DNA from 2 places in the Pararhizobium sp. genome. Region 1 is predicted to be linked to the other one. Evidence: riboswitches for the same ligand, from Rfam matches in the RefSeq annotation. Region 1 holds a riboswitch; the other holds the start of a gene.
What was found. A riboswitch is a leader RNA that binds a small molecule or an ion and turns the genes downstream of it on or off. The one in region 1 is predicted to bind thiamine pyrophosphate.
Positions count from the first base shown of each region.

Region 2: another riboswitch for thiamine pyrophosphate. It lies ahead of thiB (thiamine ABC transporter substrate binding subunit); the one in region 1 lies ahead of thiC (phosphomethylpyrimidine synthase ThiC).

Region 1 covers NZ_CBDIHY010000003.1:2,168,612-2,173,585, forward strand. The annotation lists gene thiO (glycine oxidase ThiO) at 1-286, opposite strand, end outside; gene thiC (phosphomethylpyrimidine synthase ThiC) at 289-2,121, opposite strand; TPP riboswitch at 2,209-2,347, opposite strand; gene ACQY8Q_RS16090 (GntR family transcriptional regulator) at 2,500-3,168, shown strand; gene bioB (biotin synthase BioB) at 3,389-4,378, shown strand; gene ACQY8Q_RS16100 (8-amino-7-oxononanoate synthase) at 4,375-4,974, shown strand, end outside.
Region 2 covers NZ_CBDIHY010000003.1:1,034,960-1,039,933, reverse strand. The annotation lists gene ACQY8Q_RS10560 (MarR family winged helix-turn-helix transcriptional regulator) at 1-74, opposite strand, end outside; gene ACQY8Q_RS10555 (MDR family MFS transporter) at 194-1,696, shown strand; gene ACQY8Q_RS10550 (hypothetical protein) at 1,715-2,050, opposite strand; TPP riboswitch at 2,205-2,325, shown strand; gene thiB (thiamine ABC transporter substrate binding subunit) at 2,366-3,376, shown strand; gene thiP (thiamine/thiamine pyrophosphate ABC transporter permease ThiP) at 3,561-4,974, shown strand, end outside.

The DNA.
Region 1 (4,974 bases):
GTTCGCCGGCATCACGGTTGCCTGCGACGACCAGCGTGCCCTGTCGCTTTACATGGCCGGGGAGAGCAGCCTCCCACCAGTCGGCGGCCATTCGGCCGAGCGTCAGCACGGATGCATCCGCGCTTTCCCGCTCGCACCAGGGGGCCAGCATGACACCGGCAAAGCCCGAAGCGCCGGTGCCGATCCTTTCAGCGTGCTCCGCGATGGTGACATCGAACCCATGGCGAAAGAGTTGCCAGGCGACTGTAAGGCCGGCAACGCCGGCCCCTTTGATGAGGACACGCATGGTCATTCTCCGGCTGTAACCGTTCCATCCGAGCCGAGCGGCATATAGAGCGCGCCGCCCGCCTTGAATTTTGCGGCCATCGCCTCCAGTCCTTCCTTCTGCGCCTCGGCGCGGATGTCGTGCGAGATCTTCATCGAGCAGAATTTCGGCCCGCACATTGAGCAGAAATGCGCCACCTTGTGAGCTTCCTTCGGCAGGGTCTCGTCATGGAAGGACCGTGCCGTTTCAGGATCGAGCGAAAGGTTGAACTGGTCTTCCCAGCGAAACTCGAAACGGGCCCGCGACAAGGCGTCGTCGCGCAGCTGGGCGGCCGGGTGCCCCTTGGCAAGGTCGGCGGCGTGAGCGGCGATCTTGTAGGTGATGACCCCGACCTTGACGTCGTTGCGATCGGGCAGGCCGAGATGCTCCTTCGGCGTGACATAGCAGAGCATCGCCGTGCCGAACCAGCCGATCATCGCAGCGCCGATGCCAGACGTGATGTGGTCGTAGCCGGGAGCGATATCGGTCGTCAGCGGTCCGAGCGTATAGAACGGCGCCTCGCCACAGACTTCCAGCTGCTTGTCCATGTTTTCCTTGATCTTGTGCATCGGCACATGGCCGGGGCCTTCGATCATCACCTGGCAGTCTTTCGCCCAGGCGATCTGGGTAAGTTCGCCGAGCGTTTCCAGTTCGGCAAACTGCGCGGCGTCGTTGGCATCGGCGATCGAGCCGGGTCGCAGGCCGTCGCCGAGCGAGAACGTCACGTCATAGGCGCGGGCGATATCGCAGATCTCGTCGAAATGCTCGTAGAGGAAGCTTTCCTTGTGGTGATGAAGACACCACTTGGCCATGATCGAGCCACCGCGCGAGACGATGCCGGTGACGCGATTGACGGTGAGCGGGATATACGCAAGCCGCACGCCGGCATGGATGGTGAAATAATCGACGCCCTGTTCAGCCTGTTCGATCAGCGTATCGCGATAGACTTCCCAATTGAGATCTTCGGCAATTCCATTGACCTTTTCCAGCGCCTGATAGAGCGGCACGGTGCCGATCGGAACCGGTGCGTTGCGGATGATCCACTCGCGGATATTGTGGATGTTGCGGCCTGTCGACAGGTCCATGACGGTATCCGCACCCCAGCGCGTCGCCCAGACCATCTTCTCGACCTCCTCGGCCATCGACGAGGTAACGGCGGAATTGCCGATATTGGCGTTGATCTTCACCAGAAAATTCCGGCCGATGATCATCGGTTCGGCCTCCGGATGGTTGATATTGGCCGGGATGACGGCGCGTCCACGGGCAATTTCCTGGCGGACGAATTCCGGTGTCACGTGGTCGGGAATGCTGGCACCGAAATTCTCGCCGTCGCGCACCAGCGCACCCTTCGGCGGCTTGCGGCCGAGGTTTTCGCGGATGGCGATATATTCCATTTCCGGCGTGATAATGCCGGCGCGGGCATAGGCGATCTGGGTAACAGCCTTGTCGTCTTTGGCTTTTAAGGGTTGGTTGCGGTGGGGGAATTCCGGCGTCAGCCGTTCGCCGGTGGCAAAGCCGTTGTCTTCGGGTTTGACGTGGCGGCCGTCATAGGTCTCGACATCGCCACGCGCAGTAGCCCAGGCCTGGCGCTGCCGGGACAGACCGGCGTCGATCGAGACGATGTGCGCCGGATCCGTGTAGGGGCCGGAGGGATCGTAAACGGTGACAGGCGGTTCGCCAGATGTCGGATGCACGGAAATTTCGCGCATCGGCACGCGGATATCCGGGTAGAGTTCGCCCGGAATATGCACCTTGCGCGACGCCGGCAGCGGGCCGGTGGTGACTGTGGGAGTAATGTTCTTTGCGGCAATAGTCATGGTTGAGGCTCCAAAGTTGGAGACCCAGTCATCAGAGCCGGAATGATGAAAAGACGCTGACGCGAATCCGCAAACGGAATCCGAGTCGCAGCAGCGCTTGCACCGTCCCTACGCCAGTATGAACTGGATCAGGTTCAACGGGTCACTGCGCTGCTTGAGAGTGGCAAAGCCACCGATCATGCCAGCAGAATCTCAGCCCCTTGTCGGGACCCCCCTGGTGAATGTGCCAATCTAGGCACAGTTTTGGACGGAGCGTCAAGAGCCGTTCGGCGCGGCACCCGGCATGCGGCCCTCGTCGAGCGTTGGAACACTGTGAAGATATTCAATGATTACAATCTCGCCCTCGACAGCGCCGCCCCGGCAAATTATCTATAAAACATGACCTCAGCGAGCGAAGACACGATTGCCAGCCGCATCAGCCGCATCCTTGCCGACAGGATCGTGACCGGACAATTGGACCCGGGCACGAAACTGCGCCAGGACCATGTCGCCGAGGAGTTCGGAACCAGCCACGTGCCCGTGCGCGAGGCCTTCCGCCGGCTGGAGGCGCAGGGTCTGGCGGTGAGCGAACCGCGCCGTGGCGTGCGGGTCGCATCCTTCGATCTGAAGGAAGTGCGTGAAGTGGCGCAGATGCGCGCGGCACTTGAGGTTCTGGCCCTTCGGCACGCGGCGCCGCATCTGACGGCTGCCATTCTCGATCAGGCCGAAGAGGCGACGGTCGCGGGCGACAATTCCCATGACGTCCGCTCCTGGGAGGAGGCCAACCGCCGTTTTCACACGCTGATTCTGACCCCTTGCGGCATGCCGCGCCTCTTGGCCGCCATCAGCGATCTGCATGCGGCCAGCGCCCGTTTCCTGTTCGCCAGCTGGCGATCCGAATGGGAAGTGCGCACCGATCATGATCACCGCGCCATCCTGACATTTCTGCGTCAGGGCAATATCGAAAACGCCGCTCCCGTTCTGGAACGCCACGTGCAATGGATCGGCCAGAAGCCCGTCCGCAATGCGTCCGGCGCCACCCGCGACGCCTTCGCCATCGTCGGCTGACGATTTTTTTAAATCTTCTTTTTTCCTGATTTTGCCTGCTCCCAGCGCGCGCCGTGGCATCACAAACACACGTAGAGCATGAATTTATCTGCTTTGCACTCAAAAGGCGGTTGCGGTTTTTCGTCCTTCGATAAATTATAGATAATTATTATTTTTAATCTATCGTATGGGGTGATGGATGTTTAGAGATGAAAACCACGCTGATTTCCCGGTCGAAACGATGGTTGTAGGCGAGATTTCCCTTGCGGAAGCCGCTGAAACAGTTCGACCGTCTCTCGACGGCGCAAAAATTATCTATAATTCTCCATTCAACGATTTGCTCTTTCAAGCGCACTCGGTTCACCGGGAAAACTTCGATCCGAACGCCGTACAGATCAGCCGTCTTTTGTCGATCAAGACGGGCGGATGTGCCGAGGATTGCGGCTATTGCAGCCAGTCGGCACGCTCTCCGACGGGGCTGAAGGCCTCCAGGCTGATGATGGTCGAAAAGGTTCTGGCGGAAGCGCGCAAGGCCAAGGACGAAGGCGCCAGCCGCTATTGCATGGGGGCCGCCTGGCGCAGTCCCAAGGACCGCGACATGGACACGCTGGTGGACATGGTGGCAGGGGTCAAGGCACTCGGGCTGGAAACCTGCATGACGCTCGGCATGCTGTCGCCGCAGCAGGCAGGCACGCTGGCCGAAGCCGGGCTCGATTATTACAATCACAACATCGATACGTCGGAAGAATTCTATCCTCAGGTCATCACCACCCGCACCTTCGCCGACCGGCTGGACACGCTCGCCAATGTCCGTGATGCCGGCATGAAGGTCTGCGCTGGCGGTATTCTCGGCATGGGCGAAACGACCGATGATCGCATCTCCATGCTGGTGACGCTCGCCAACCTGCCGGAGCCGCCGGAAAGCGTGCCGATCAACATGCTGATCCCGATCCCCGGCTCAAGGCTTGCCAATGCCGAACCGGTCGATCCGATTGAATTCGTCCGCACCATCGCGCTTGCCCGTATCCTGATGCCATGCGCGCATGTGCGCCTGTCGGCCGGGCGCACGCAGATGAGCGACGAGATGCAGGCGCTCTGTTTCTTCGCCGGCGCCAACTCGATCTTTGCCGGGGATACGCTGCTGACGGCGGATAATCCGGGCGAGGACCATGACACGGCCCTGTTCCGCCGGCTCGGCCTGAAGCCGATGGAACTGAGGCTGGCCGAATGATAGCGCAGGGTCTTGCCCGCTACGAAACCACGCTGGCGGGCCTGGAGCGCAAGGGCAGGCGGCGCATTTTGATTGGCCGGGCCGGGGCGGATTTCAGCTCGAACGATTATCTGGCGCTTGCCGGTTCGGCGCGGCTGGCGGCGGCGATTGCATCTGCTCTTGAGCGCGGCGTGCCGGCCGGTGCCGGCGGTTCTCGCCTGCTGCGTGGCAATCACCCGGAGCATGAGGCACTGGAGGCGGAGGCGGCCGTTTTCTTCGGAACCGAGCGGGTGCTGTATTTCGGTAGCGGCTATGCCGCCAACACAGCGCTTTTCTCGACCCTGCCACAGCGGGGCGATCTCGTCGTCTATGATGCGCTGGTGCATTCCAGTGCGCATGAGGGCATTCAGGCCGGCAAGGCGGAGGCAGTGGCCGCCGCCCACAACGATGTCGAATCCTTCGCACAGGCGATCGAGCATTGGCGCAGCCACGGCGGAACCGGGCATCCATGGATTGCCGTTGAAAGTCTCTATTCGATGGATGGGGATCGCGCACCGTTGACGGAGCTTGCCGCAGTGGCCGAGAAGCACGGTGGTTTCCTGGTGATCGACGAAGCC
Region 2 (4,974 bases), 1.1 Mb from region 1:
CTGATCAAGGCGCGGTGGTTCTCCGGCTCTCCGGTTTCAGCGATGTCTTCCAAGGGTAAATGTGCGTGATCCATGGCTTATCCTAGCAAAACGGGCGCGTTCCATAAAGCATGAATATGCCATCGGCATAAATATGCTGTTGACAATTATATGCTAATGGCACATAAATTGGCCAACGCAATTGGAATTCCCCATGGATATGCAGGTCACCCCGGCGCCGCTGGTTTCAAACCCGGCGCTCCGCCTTACGCTTTTCCTTTTCCTGATGACGGCCTTGTTCATGGCGACGCTGGATAACCAGATCGTTGCCACCGCGTTGCCGACGATTGTTGGCGAGTTTGGTCAGATGGAGCGTTTCGGCTGGATCGGTTCGGCCTATCTGCTTGCCACCTGCGCCGTCATGCCGCTCTACGGCAAGCTCGGCGATCTGTTCGGCCGCAAATATGTGATGATTACGGCGGTGACGATCTTCACAATGGGGTCGATCGCCTGTGGGCTGGCGGTGTCGATGAACACGCTGATTGCGGCCCGCGTGCTGCAGGGCCTTGGCGGCGGCGGCATCATGGTATCGATCTTTTCGATCACTGCCGACCTGTTCGAACCGCGCGAACGGGCGCGATACCAGAGCTATTCCAGTCTTGTGCTGATGGCATCCGGCGCTGTCGGCCCTGTCATCGGCGGCGCGATGAGCGATCATTTCGGCTGGCGCTCGATCTTTCTCATCAATATCCCGATCGGCATCGCGGTACTGATCGGTCTGTTCGTCTTTCTGCCGTTCCGCCGTCCGACGCGCCGCCCGACGATCGATTATGCCGGGGCGCTGCTTCTCGCCGCCACTGTGACCTGCGTCGTGCTTCTGGGCGATGGTGCCGAACTGTTCGGCTCGCTGTTTTCGCTCGGCAGCTTGGCGATTGTCGTGCTTGGCGCTGTTTGCGCCACGGCATGGGTGTTTGTCGAGCGCCGCGCGCCGGAGCCGATCGTGCCTTTGACGCTGTTTCGCAATCCGACTTTCAGTCTTATGCTGGTGATTTCGCTGGCGAGCGGTGCTGTCGGCATCGGCATGGTCAACTATTTCGCACTGTATCTGCAGACGACGACGGGGCTGACGCCGTCGCTCGCCGGGCTGCTGTTCATCATGTTGACCGGCGGCATCGTCTGCGGCGCGCTGACGGCGGGACGGCTGATTTCACGCTCGGGCCGCTACAAGCCGTTTGCGATCGTCAGCGCCAGCCTGACGGTTCTGGCCCTGTTTATCTTCACGCAGATCCAGCCGGGTACGCCGCTCTTTGTTATTTGCGCGATCATGGCGCTGCATGGCATCGGCATCGGTTTTGGTCAGCAGGTGCCGATCGTCGCCGTGCAGAATATCGCCTCGCGCGGCGATGTCGGCGCGGCCACCGGCGCGGTCACCTTGTCACGCATGGGCGGCGCCTCGATCGCCATTTCGATCTACGGCGCCATCATCGCGGCAGGCCTCGCACGCGGCACCACCGCGATCCCGGGCATTGCCGATATCGAAAAGCTAACGCCACTGGTGCTGTCGACCCTGCCGGAAGCAACGCGCCAGCTGGTGGCGCAGAGTTATACGGCCGCCTTCCTGCCGCTGTTTCTGACGGCCGGCGGCATCTCGCTGATCGCGCTGACGGCAGCCATCAGCCTGAAGGCGGTGCGGTTGCCACAGAAGCCGGCGGCGTGAAGGGGCAGGCCGTTACCTTCAGGCCGGCACTTCAGCCTTCTTGCTCCAGTAGTGGTCGGATATGTTTTGATTGTTGTTGATGATCTGGGCGGCGACTTCGGGATCTCCGCCCTCAAACGTTTCAGGGTTGGCGCCGCATAGCGACAGAAAGAGTTGCTGGTGTGCGGTGGCAGCAAAGTAGCCATATGGTGGGGGCTCGGCCTGCGCGCCGATTGAATGCAGCTCTTCGGCAGTCTGCCGGGTGGCATCCTCAACAGCTTTGTAAATGGCCGCCATCATTGCTTGCTCGGATTGTTCCATGATGTCGCTGATTTTCTGTTCGGTGGGCGTAAGGATGCGGCAGCTCTCAGTCATCGGGGTATCTCCAATATAAATTCAAATTGCTCAATCAATTGGCCCGATGTCATGGAATTATGTCCGCTTTAGGTCAATCGGGCGCGGCGATAGGGCGGCATCCCCACGTCCTCTTGCCCCCTTGCCAAGTATTTCCCTCAGGTCTAAACCTCCTCCTGCTCTAACGGGGTGCCGGGCGTTCTTTTTTGGAACGTTTGGCTGAGAGGCTTTTGAAAAGCCAACCCGAAGAACCTGATCCGGTTTGTACCGGCGGAGGGATTAGACGGCACATTCCAGCGCCCTATTCCCAATTTTTGGATTTATAAGGAGGCGCGGATGCGCAAGGCAATCATTCCATTTTTCGCGGCAGTTGCTGCATTCACCATCGCGTTTTCCGCCTCGGCTGAAGACAAGGTGCTGACGGTCTATACTTACGAGAGCTTTACCAGCGAATGGGGCCCCGGCGCCAAGGTCGCGGAAGCGTTTGAAAAGACCTGCGCCTGCAAGGTCTCCTATGTCAGCGTCGCCGATGGGGTCGAACTTCTGACCCGGCTGAAGCTCGAGGGCGCGTCTTCCAAGGCCGACATCGTGCTTGGCCTCGATACCAATCTCGTCTCTGAAGCCAAGGCGACCGGTTTCTTTGCGCCGCACGGCGTCGATACCTCGGCCGTCAAGGTTCCCGGCGGTTTTACCGATGATACGTTCGTTCCCTATGACTACGGCCATTTTGCCGTGATCTATGACACGCAGGTGATGAAGGAACCGCCGAAGAGCCTGAAGGAGCTGGTCGAGGGTGACCCGAAACAGAAGATCGTCATCGAGGACCCGCGCACATCGACGCCGGGGCTCGGGCTGCTGCTCTGGATGAAGTCGGTCTATGGCGATGAAGCGCCTGCCGCCTGGGCAAAACTCAAGGATCGCGTGCTGACCGTCACCCCCGGTTGGTCGGAAGCCTACGGCCTGTTCACCAAGGGCGAAGCGCCGATGGTTTTGTCCTACACGACCTCGCCGGCCTATCACATGGTCGCCGAAAATACCGACCGTTATCAGGCGGCGTCCTTCTCCGAAGGCCATTATATCCAGATCGAAGTGGCTGGGATGACCAAGGCTGCCAAGGATCCGGCGCTCGCCAAGGAGTTTCTGTCCTTCGTCACCGGGCCTGAGTTCCAGTCGATCATCCCGACCACCAACTGGATGATGCCGGTTGCGGCTACCAAGGAACCGTTGCCGGAGGCTTTCGGCAAGCTGGTGACGCCGGAAAAGACGTTTCTGATGTCATCGGACGAGGTTGCCGCCAATCGTAAGGCCTGGATCGACGAGTGGCTGGCTGCGATGAGCAAGAACTGATCGGGCTGGGACGATTGTTTCCTCTCCTCCCCGGCGGGGAGAAGTGCCGAGCGACTGCGAGGCGATGAGGGGGCGGTTCGGCACAGTCTGAGTGTTTGGCCCCTCATCCGGCCCTGCGGGCCACCTTCTCCCCGCTGGGGAGAAGAGGGGACGGGGCGACGCCCGTAAACGAGACAAGGGCATCATGATCAACCGCATGGAACGTCGTCTGACGCTGACCGCCGGGGCGCTTTGCCTTGGCGGCATTGTGCTGTTCGTCTGTCTGGCGGCTGCTGCTCTTCTTGCCTTCGACGAGCCGGGCTCTGCCAATGACGGCGTGGTGTTTGATGCCTATGTCTGGCGGGTTGCCCGTTTCACCCTGCTGCAGGCGTCGCTTTCGACAGCTCTTTCCATCGCCTTTGCCATCCCCGTTGCCCGGGCGCTGGCGCGGCAGGCTGCCTTTCCCGGCCGAGTTTGGATCATCCGGTTGATGGCGTTGCCGCTCGGGCTGCCGGCGCTGGTCGCGGCGCTCGGGCTGATTGGCATCTGGGGGCGGCAGGGGATGCTGAATACCGCGCTGGTGGCCATCGGCCTCGACCAGCCGGTTAGTATCTATGGCCTGTCGGGCATTCTTGTCGCTCATGTTTTCTTCAACATGCCGTTGGCCGCACGGCTGATGCTGGGCGGGCTGGAGCGTATTCCCGGCGAATACTGGCTGGTCGGGGCCAATCTCGGCATGCGGCCGGTTTCGTTTTTCCGCTTTATCGAATGGCCGGCGATCCGGGGGCTTCTGCCGGGGATCGCCGGGCTGATCTTCATGCTCTGCGCCACCAGTTTTACCCTGGTCCTGACGCTCGGTGGCGGGCCGGCGGCCAGCACGATCGAGGTGGCGATCTATCAGGCGCTGCGTTTCGATTTCGATCCGCCGCGGGCCATCGCGCTGTCGCTGCTGCAGATTTCGGTGACAGCAGCGCTGCTGATTGCGACCCGGCTGCTGACGCCCACGGCAGACGACGGCCATGGCGGTGGGCGCAGGGTGCGCCGGTTCGATGGCCGCAGCCGGTTTGGCCGGGCAGGAGACGGATTGGTGATTTCGCTCGCGGTTCTGTTCTTGGCCCTGCCGCTCGGCTCCGTTGTGTCCTCCGGCCTTCGCGCCGATCTCGTCAAGCTTGCCTTCGATCCGATGGTGCAGCGGGCCTTGCTTACCAGTGTCGTTATCGCGCTGGTTTCGGGGCTGCTTTGTGTTTTCTCTGCCTCCGTGATGATCCGCGCGCGGCAGGCAGCGCTTTCGCCAAGGCGGCCTGCGATGGTTCAGCGCGGGCTGGCGGCGGGCATCTTTGCCAGTTCGTCGCTGGTGCTGTTGGTCCCGCCGGTCGTTCTGGGGGCAGGCTGGTTTCTGTTGTTGCGGCCGCTCGGCGATGTCGCCCGTTTTGCGCCGCTGCTGGTGATCCTGATCAATACGCTGATGGCGCTGCCTTTCGTCTACCGCGTGCTGGAACCCGCAATAGCCACCCATACCGCCCGCACGGCGAGGCTTGCGGTGAGCCTCGGTCTCAGCAGCTGGCATCGTTGGCGGCTGATCGACTGGCCGGGGTTGCGCAGGCCGTTGCTGATGGCGC